DNA from 3 places in the Shewanella sp. 10N.286.51.B2 genome. Region 2 is predicted to be linked to each of the others. Evidence: predicted binding sites of a transcription regulator. Region 2 holds the regulator's gene; each other region holds the start of a gene.
The links. The regulator LexA, encoded in region 2, represses DNA repair genes until DNA is damaged. The targets are predictions, from matches to a motif close to TACTGTATNNNNATACAGTA.
Positions count from the first base shown of each region.

Region 1: the regulator LexA is predicted to act here: its motif matches at 1,318-1,337, upstream of AB4140_RS08335 (DNA polymerase II).
Region 3: the regulator LexA is predicted to act here: its motif matches at 1,795-1,814, upstream of AB4140_RS06680 (YebG family protein).

Region 1 covers NZ_JBFRKH010000029.1:69,456-72,745, reverse strand. The annotation lists gene dinG (ATP-dependent DNA helicase DinG) at 1-1,267, opposite strand, end outside; gene AB4140_RS08335 (DNA polymerase II) at 1,376-3,290, shown strand, end outside.
Region 2 covers NZ_JBFRKH010000002.1:12,956-16,245, forward strand. The annotation lists gene plsB (glycerol-3-phosphate 1-O-acyltransferase PlsB) at 1-666, opposite strand, end outside; gene lexA (transcriptional repressor LexA) at 1,046-1,663, shown strand; gene AB4140_RS00585 (cell division inhibitor SulA) at 1,660-2,166, shown strand; gene coxB (cytochrome c oxidase subunit II) at 2,597-3,290, shown strand, end outside.
Region 3 covers NZ_JBFRKH010000023.1:18,542-21,831, forward strand. The annotation lists gene prc (carboxy terminal-processing peptidase) at 1-88, opposite strand, end outside; gene proQ (RNA chaperone ProQ) at 111-740, opposite strand; gene AB4140_RS06675 (GAF domain-containing protein) at 1,007-1,465, opposite strand; gene AB4140_RS06680 (YebG family protein) at 1,490-1,783, opposite strand; gene AB4140_RS06685 (paraquat-inducible protein A) at 1,990-2,619, shown strand; gene AB4140_RS06690 (paraquat-inducible protein A) at 2,609-3,241, shown strand; gene AB4140_RS06695 (MlaD family protein) at 3,228-3,290, shown strand, end outside.

The DNA.
Region 1 (3,290 bases), on a different contig from region 2:
TCAGTTCAGCCCAGCGCGCCATGGGCGCACCTTTTTTTGAGTCTTCTTTAGCGAGCATTTTCCATAATTTATGCAAGTTTTCTAAACGCTGGGAAATAAAGCCTGCTTCTGAAAGCACTGTTTCTGATTGATGTTTAGGTAACTCACCATCTTTTATCGCTTCACTTAAAACGGTTTGAATTTTATTAAATTGCTTTAATGCAGAATTCGATGCTGAAGCTAAGTTTTCGGCCTGTATGAGTAATGACTCTGGTAATTTGCCATTTTCAAATCTTAAACGGGTTTCTGGGTTGGCAAAGAGCTGCGGCTGGGTATCACAAAAATGTGCCACTTGATTAAGCTGGCTAACCAGCTCATTAATGTGATCTAGCATCGCTTGCACTGGTGCAATAATATGAGTGGTTTTTAATTGGTTTTGTAATTTAGAGCAGGTTTTACCTGCCTTTTCTAGCCAATCAGCTGTGCCGCGAAGACTTGCTTGGGCGCTGGAGAAATCTCTGGCAACTGTTGGCAGATGATGCGCCTCATCGATGACATAAAACATCTCTTCAGGCTCTGGTAAAATAACGCCGCCGCCCAGTTCTAAGTCGGCAAATAACAAACTGTGGTTAACAATGAGTACGTCCCAGGTTTCGACATCTTCACGGGCTTTATGAAAAGGGCAGTTATGATGATTGGATAACTGACGATGGCAGCTGTGTTTATCACAGCATATTTGCTGCCATAAAAAGTCAGGAACAGGTTGCTCTAAAGTGTCGATTTCACCGTTCCACTTTTTATCTTGGTAATCTTTATGGATTTTTTTGAGTTGGTCAATCTGGCTTTGATCAGGCTTTGTCTGCCACATCGCCATTTGTGAGGTGTCTTCGGGGCCAATCATGGCTTCAAGCTTTGCTAAGCAAACATAGCGCTGACGGCCTTTGACTAAACCAAATTTAAAGTCTACCCCAGACTGTTGCAAAAAGAAGGGTAAATCTTTATGCAGTAATTGCTCTTGTAATGCTACGGTTGCCGTTGCTATACAGACTTTTTTCTTGCTGGCAATGGCTAACGGAATCGTGCCAAGAATATAGGATAAGGATTTACCAATACCGGTGCCGGCTTCACAAACCATAATGCGACGGTGTTTGTCATATTCACCGGCCAGTGTTTTAGATATTTCAGCCACCATATAGTTTTGCTCACGGCGAGAGCGAAAATTTGGCATTGCCGCCGCGATATCTTTATAGATAGTGCGGATCTGACTTTTGACTTTATCCGTTAACATGAGTGACCTATTCGCATTCTTTGCTTACTGTTTATGTGTTCGCTGTTATATGCTGTACATAATAACAGTGAATTGAACTGCACGAAATATTTAATCGAGCCAAAAACTATGACAGTAAGCGTAAATAAGGTGACTTCTATCAAAGGGCGAGTGTTGACGCGGCATTCAGCTTTTCGTGATGGTCGACTTATATTGCAATATTATTTAAAAACGAGATCTGGCCCTGTGCTGATAGAAGTGGACGGGGCTGAAGTAGTGTGTTTTTGCCGTCAAATAGATATACCAAAACTCGCAGGACATATTCATCAAGGTTGCAGAATCGAAACTATCGCGCTTAAAAACTTTAATCACCAAGCTATCGCCTGTATTTATTTAAAGTCAGCCAGTGTACAAAGGCAGTTATTGCGGATTGCCAATGATATGGGGATTGAGATTTATGAGGCAGATATTAGGGCAGAGCAGCGATATTTGATAGAACGCTTTATTGCCTTTGATGTTGAGTTTATCGGGCAATCTAGTTTAGAGGCTGATTTATGTAACAGTCAGAATACCAGCTTAAGTCAATTGCCGGTGTACCAAGCTGTAAAAGCAAGAAAAAGCGATAATGACATCTCGCTTTCTATGATTTCGTTGGATTTCGAATGTAGCCCTAGCGGCGAGTTATATTCAGTTGGCTTATATGGGCAAGATTATCAATTAGTCATTATGGTGGGACAGCCTCAAGAGTCAGAGCACTATATTCAGTGGGTGGTTACCGAAGTTGAGCTTATTAAGCGATTAATTGTTTGGTTTGCCGAATATGATCCTGATGTCATTATTGGCTGGGCGGTCGTCACTTTTGATTTGTCACTATTGTATAAACGTTGTCAGTTACATTCGATACCGTTAACCATTGGTCGTGGGGCGACGGTATTAAGCTGGAAGGTTGAAGATAAGCATCGCCCTGAAACCTTATCTTTACCGGGGCGAGTGGTGCTAGATGGCATCGATTGGATTAAAGCGGCATTCTATCATTTTGAACGCTATTCATTAGAGCACGTATCGCAACAATTACTAAATGAAGGCAAGGCTATTGACCATGTTGATAATCGCAGCCAAGAAATCTGTCATTTGTTTGCCCATGATAAAGTCGCATTGGCGTTTTATAATATTACCGATTGCCGCCTAGTATGGGATATTTTTGATAAAACCCAGTTGCTGGCTTTTGCCATTGAACGGGCCAAACTAACCGGCTTAGAATTTGGCCGCGTTGGCGCATCTGTTGCTGCTTTTAATAATTTATACCTACCGCACTTACATCGAAGCGGTTTTGTTGCCCCTGCTCACCCAGTTAGTGATGGACTTGAATCTCCTGGTGGCTATGTGATGGATTCTATCCCGGGTTTTTACAAAGATGTTTTAGTGTTGGACTTTAAAAGCCTTTATCCATCAATTATTAGAACGTTTTTGATTGATCCCAAAGGCTTGGTGGTGGGCGAACAGCAGCCTGACGAAGTGACTGTGCCGGGTTTTCTCAATGCAAGATTTAGCAGAGACAACCCCATATTGCCAGAGCTAATCGCAACACTCGCGCAGCAGCGTGAGCAAGCCAAACAACTTAACAACCAACCTCTGTCCCAAGCCATTAAAATAATCATGAACTCTTTATATGGCGTATTGGGCTCTAGAGGCTGTGTGTTCCATGATGCCAAGCTTGCAAGCTCGATTACCATGCGTGGCCATCAAATCATGAAGCAAACCAAAGCTTGGATTGAAGAGTTGGGTTATAAGGTGATTTATGGTGATACCGACTCTACCTTTGTGTGGTTAGGAGAAAAGCATCAAATAGACGATATTAGTCAGTTAGGTCATATGCTGGCACAGGAAATTACCCAAAAATGGGCCGATTTTTGTGCTACCAAGTTTCAGTTAAAAAGTTATTTGGAACTTGAATTTGAAAGTCACTTTAATCAATTTGTCATGCCGACATTAAGAGGCTCAGATGCTGGCAGTAAAAAACGCTATGTAGGGGCAACCACTGACA
Region 2 (3,290 bases):
TGAGTTGAACATTGCCTGACGATTTGGCAGTTGTGGGCCTGTCATCACTTTACGTTGGCGTCTAAAGTGCACTCGCGCCACACGGATAAGTTTATGCGCAATACTGACATCAGTGCCGTGTTCATCAGCCATATAACGTAGCGACATAGCATTTGAAAATTGAATAAAGCTATGGCGACCTAAGAACAAAATCATCAACCATTTACGTAACCAGGTCGGGTTTTCACGCTCAAATACGGCTGCGGTCATGGTGTCATCTTCTTTACCAGGGATACGTCCCCAATACAGACTCACTGGCACCAATTGAATATCAAGTTGATCATTTTTTTTATGTAAGGCTAATAAGCTGGTGAAGTTATCAACAAATTTTTCGCCACTTAAACGCTTGCCAAATAGAGGCTTACGACCTTCAATACACACAATTCTAGGGGTATTTAAGCCATCAACGTCTAGTCGCTCATAAGGGCTCGGTAAGCCATATTTGGCGGTCACTTCATTTAATGCCGCAATATCACTGAGTGATTCTGTCTTCATCACATAGACCACTGGTTTATCTGGGTCTAAGTTCAGATCGGCAAAGGGATCTTCAGGCACAACAACCGTGTGCACCATCAGTTTTTGAATCCAACGTAATGATTTTGCTATGATTGAGTCAGGTTTTAACATGAGTGTTCGCATATTCAACATCAATTAATTGGCCATAGAATACCAGATAATGGTTCAGTTTCACTAACAAGGGTCTATACAGAGAATATTTGTTCAGTAAAAAATAGCCATATCCGAATAACAACCAACCTATTTTCAATCAACACTACTGTATAAATATACTGTTTAAACAAACGATGTGAGAAATAGCCAATTTCATCGGTTTAAAAAGCTGACTTACCTTCATTAACTAAATAATTAAATTACAGATACTTAACCGTGCCCCCATATATAGCCAACAAGAATTAGATGATAATAGTTAAATTAATTTGGTTAATACTTGCGCGACCACCGATACTGTATATAATGACAGTCACTGTATAAAAAAACAGGAATCAATATGAGACCTTTAACGCCACGCCAAGCTGAAATATTAGAGCTAATTAAATGTAATATCGCCGAAACAGGTATGCCGCCAACTCGTGCAGAAATTGCAACTCGATTAGGCTTCAAAAGCGCCAATGCCGCTGAAGAACACTTAAAAGCACTGGCAAAAAAAGGCTGTATTGAAATTATTCCTGGTACCTCTCGCGGGATCCGCATGGTGCAGGTGGAGGAGGAAGTTGAAGCAGGCTTACCACTTATCGGCCAAGTTGCTGCAGGTGAACCTATCCTTGCTCAAGAGCATGTTGAACAGTATTTCCAAGTTGACCCAGAAATGTTTAAGCCCAATGCTAATTTCTTACTACGCGTTCGAGGCGACAGTATGAAAGACATTGGTATTTTAGAGGGCGACTTATTAGCAGTGCATAAAATGCAAACTGCCACCAATGGTCAAGTTGTAGTGGCACGTCTTGAAGACGATGTAACCGTGAAAAGATTTGAAAAGAAAGGCAATATTATTTATTTACATGCTGAAAATGCAGAATATGAGCCGATTAAAGTTGATTTAAGTTGCCAAAACCTAACGATTGAAGGGCTTGCTGTTGGCGTTATTCGTAATGGAGGTTGGTTATGAACACATTAATAGGCAATGCACCGCGTCACCCTGGATTATGGGTAGATATGGCATCTGATCCCTTACCCACTAAACAAGGGATTGAAACCAAGCGCACCCAAAACCAAGGCTTAACTGAATTGACTCAATTATGCAGTCAGTTAGCCATTTTAAGTCAGCAAGGCCTTTGGATTGTACTGATTAATCCGCCGCATATCGGTTATAAGCAAATTCTTGCTAATGCCAATGTTCGTATGGACAGAGTATTGTTAGTTCACACCAAAGATGAAGTCGAAACCCTGTGGGCGATGGAAAAAGCGCTCACTAACGGTACTTCAAGTGCAGTAATTACTTGGACACCACCATTAGATGCCCGCGACAATCGCCGCATTCAATTGGTTGCCAAAAATGCCTTAGCCCAAGGGCTTATCATTGAAGATGTAAATACTCACTTACCTGAAGGCGACCCATTAACGCAAACTTTAGCAGTACAGACTCGGGTAAACCTTACCTCGTTTCACTAGTAAAATATGACTAAAAAAGCCCTTCACTACGCTGAGGGGCTTTTTTTTGCACTTTTTTCAGCAAATTAGATGATAAAGTGATCTTGATCAATATTTAATCTCCAAGTAATGTAGTTAACAAGGTAGTAACAATTTATCGTACTGCCGAGAATAAATGTCAAAAAGATACAAACGCTATTAAAAGATTGAGCTGGTACCGTGCGGTATAGAAAGCCTTGAATGTAAAGCGTCAAATATAATTGATAAGTTCAGTATTAGGTACAAGTGTGGCACCGTAACGTAATAACATAATTGAGTTTTCAAGCTCAAAGCCACCGTGTACTTTGAAATGATCAAACTTTTTCGGGTATGAAAAGTTTGCATAGAGCAGAGTATTACTGTGTGGCTTTTCTTTGTAATTGCAATTCGCAATTAGCAGAGGAGTAGTCTTGTGAAGCGATTGTTGTACGGATTAATGGTGGCGTTGCTTGCAACCCCACTCACAGCGGCAGAGATGCCCTTAAACATGACTCAAGGTGTAACAGAGATCAGTGGCCAGGTTTACGACCTGCATATGATTATTTTGTATATCTGTTGCGCCATTGGTGTCGTGGTCTTTGGGATCATGATTTATTCCATGATCTATCACAGAAAATCTAAGGGTGCAGTTGCAGCCGACTTTCATGACAGTACCAAGGTTGAAATAGCTTGGACAGTATTGCCATTTCTAATCCTAATTGGCATGGCAATCCCAGCAACAAAAACGCTGATTGCTATGGAAGATCCCAGCGATGCTGAACTGACAGTCAAAGTGACGGGCTCTCAATGGAAATGGCATTACAGCTATTTCAATGAAGATGTCGAGTTTTTCAGTTTATTATCTACCCCAGCAGACCAAATTACTGGCACCGCAGATAAAACCGACACCTATCTTTTAGAGGTCGATAAGCCGCTGGTTTTACCAATAAATCGTAAAGTACGTTTTTTAATGACCTCGGATGACGTTATCCACTCTTGGTGGGTACCAGCATTTGCCGTTAAAAAAGATGCAAATCCTGGTTTCATCAATGAAGCTTGGACTAAAATCGATAAAATAGGTACTTATCGAGGCCAATGTGCCGAACTATGCGGTAAAGATCATGGCT
Region 3 (3,290 bases), on a different contig from region 2:
CGTTGATTTGAATCGTTGGTGTTATTGCCCAAGCCGAAAAACCGACAAATAAAGTGGCAATCGACGCAGCCAAAGTGAGTTTTCGCATCAACAAGTTACTCCTTAAATGATCACGATAATAAAATATGCTCTGCACGAACTTTTACGATTAATCCAGTATCAAGCTGTACATGGATATCTTCTTTCTTGATGTCAGTGATAACACCAGGTACAGGGTTTTGCCCTAACTTGACACTAACACGTTGTTTTTGCTTAAGCTCGTCAAATTTAGCAGCAACATAATTAATTTTAGGCGCTGCAGGTTTTGCAGGCTTAGCTGGACGGTCTTTTTTAACCGGCGCTTTAGCTGCAGGTTTTCTTGCTGGCTTTTTAGGGGCCGCTTTAGCCGCTACAGCTTGACGCTTAGCTTTGGCTTTTTCTTGACCTTCTTTCAACGTTTGTTGAGCGTGGTCAATATGTTCTTGCTCCAATTCGCCACAATCTTGACCGTCAAGATCGATACGTTGAACACCCGCTTTAACGCCTTTCAAGTAGCGCCAGCTGCTTGTATAACGTCTAAGTGCTACACGTAATTGTGTTTTACTTACTTTAGAATCATCAGCCAACCTAGCAGCTAAATCTTGAAACAACCCAATTTTTAATGGCTTAGTTTCACCTTCTGCAATAAAGCATAAAGGAAATGTTTCATATAAATACGCTAAAACTGCGTTGGTGTCGGTCAACTTGTCTGTTGATTCCATTTTTACTTCCACGTTATAAAAGGGACTGAGTCTCAGCTTTCTTTGCGAGTACAGTCGTTTATCTTTCGTTAAACAGATCTTGCTTAACGTTCAAATTAGCACTTCTTATTCGATTGCTAAAGCAATTGAAACATGCTTTAACAAATTAACTCACTTAGCTGTAATTTTACAGTAAATAAATTTTATCCATAGCAATGCGCGCTGTTCGGTATTATAAAGCTCATGGCAGCGATTGCGACCCGCAATTTGCTATATTTGGTCGCTAATTAAGCAAATAGGCAAGATTCAAAGCTTTTTACTAGCATTTCTAAGCCTTTTCTATCGTCTGTATCAAAACGATTCAATGATGGGCTATCAATATCTAATACCGCAACTACGTCATTGCCTTGGCGAACAGGGACTACAATTTCAGAATTACTGGCAGCATCACAGGCAATATGTCCTGCAAATTGATGCACATCTGCCACTAATTGTGTTTCATCATTTGCCGCTGCTGTGCCGCATACACCTTTACCGATCACAATACGTGTACAAGCAACTTTTCCTTGAAACGGACCAAGAACGAGTTGTTCTTCACGCTTAATATAGAAGCCAACCCAATTTATATCATCTAAGTTGTCATTTAATAACGCTGAAAAGTTTGCCATTCCTGCAATAAGGTCGTCTTCACCGGTCATTAATGCCAGTACTTGGCGGTTTAATGTGTCATAAAACTCAGCTTTCATTTTCCATCCTAAGTGAGGTTTTTATTATTCTGCAGCCGCTTTTTTAGTGGCTTTTTTGTTTGCTGTTTTGGGTGTAGCCGCTTTAGGCTTTACGATCCCTTTTAATAAATTTGCAAGTTCATCCTTGTTAGATGCAAGATAAAAAGCAAGTTTTTCGACACTATTTTCCTCTATTTCCAGCTCAGCGCCAGAAATAAAAGGCACTAAGTTATCCGCAATGTCGAGCATTTTGTCGTAGGCGTCAGCTTCTTTCTTAGATGTAAACGTCATCTTCTCAACCCCTTCTCTTACCACGACAAACTTTGTTATTACAGCCATGATTAACCTCTTACTGTTTTTATATACAGTGCATAGAGTGTCATAGAACTAACTTCTGATGCAAGTATTCTGATTATTCTGGTATTATTAGGTTTTATTGTAACTTGATAAATAATATTTCCACTGTGTTTTTAATCAAAACAAAGCGTTTTTTATTATTTTATTGCTCATTAATATTTCACTACATGGACGGTTTTCCTTTATCTATGCCGAAAAGTCTTGACCCGAACACCATTATATTATGCCGCTCCTGTGACTTAGCCGTTCAAAAGCGCGCCTTACCGTCTAATGTTCGCGCGTTATGCCCTCGCTGTCATACTGCACTTTATGACGTTCCTTACTGCTCAATCAATGGCATGCTTGCCTTGTGTATCGCGGCATTATTATTTTATATTCCGGCTAACTTTTTACCCATCATAGAAATCAACTTTTTAGGCAGTGTGCGAACAACAACAGTTTTTGAAACGGCTGTGACGGTGTGGCTGCAAGGTTATTGGATAGTTGGCATCGCTGTGATGGCGGCAGCGGTCATTGCCCCGGGATTATTAATTTTATCGATTTTATTACAAGTCACCATAGTTAAACTTAAATTGCACTCCTGTTTTTGGCAAAAGACATATCGCGCACTGCTTAAAAACCATGCGACCTTATCGCAACTTACTATGCTTGAAATTTACGTCATTTCATTTTTAGTAGCTGCGTTTAACTTGTCTGACTTCTCAGATATTTATTTAGGCATGGGCACCTTCTGTTTTTGTATGCTGTTTTTAGTTATCTTATTTTTACAACGGGAATATAATTTAGAACATATGTGGGGAATGGCTTATGAGCGCTAACACTCCTGCGCGGCAAGGAATACAAATCGGTTTTTGTTTATGCACTGTTTGTCGAAAAATCAATAACATCAGTCGTGACCGTTGTAGTCGCTGTGATTCTAAAATCCAAACACGTAATCATGCCAGTTTACAGCAAAGTTGGGCGTTATTGATTACCGCAGCCATTTTGCTGATCCCAGCTAATATCTACCCAATCACTGTGCTCACCAATCAGGGCAAAGTCACCTATGACACCATATTTACTGGTATTGTGCATTTGGTTCACTCTGACATGATCCCTATTGCCATTATTGTCTTTACTGCCAGTATATTGGTGCCTTGGCTAAAAATTATAGGCTTAGCGATTTACTTAATCGCTATTAGCTTTAATCTGCCAGTTTCTAAAAAGAAACTCATGATAGGCTTTCATATTATTGAATGGATTGGCAGATGGTCGATGCTGGATTTATTTGTTATTGCGTTAACTGTCGCCGTCGTTAATATGGGGCAATTACTTGATGCTAAACCCGCACCTGCAGCAACCGCATTTGCGTTAGTCATTTTACTGACTCAGTTAGCAGCAAAGGTATTAGATACTCGTTTACTTTGGGATCGCTTGGAAAAAAACAATGACACAAATTGAATCACCAAAAGTTGTTAAAAAGAAATTATTCTCGCCGATTTGGTTATTA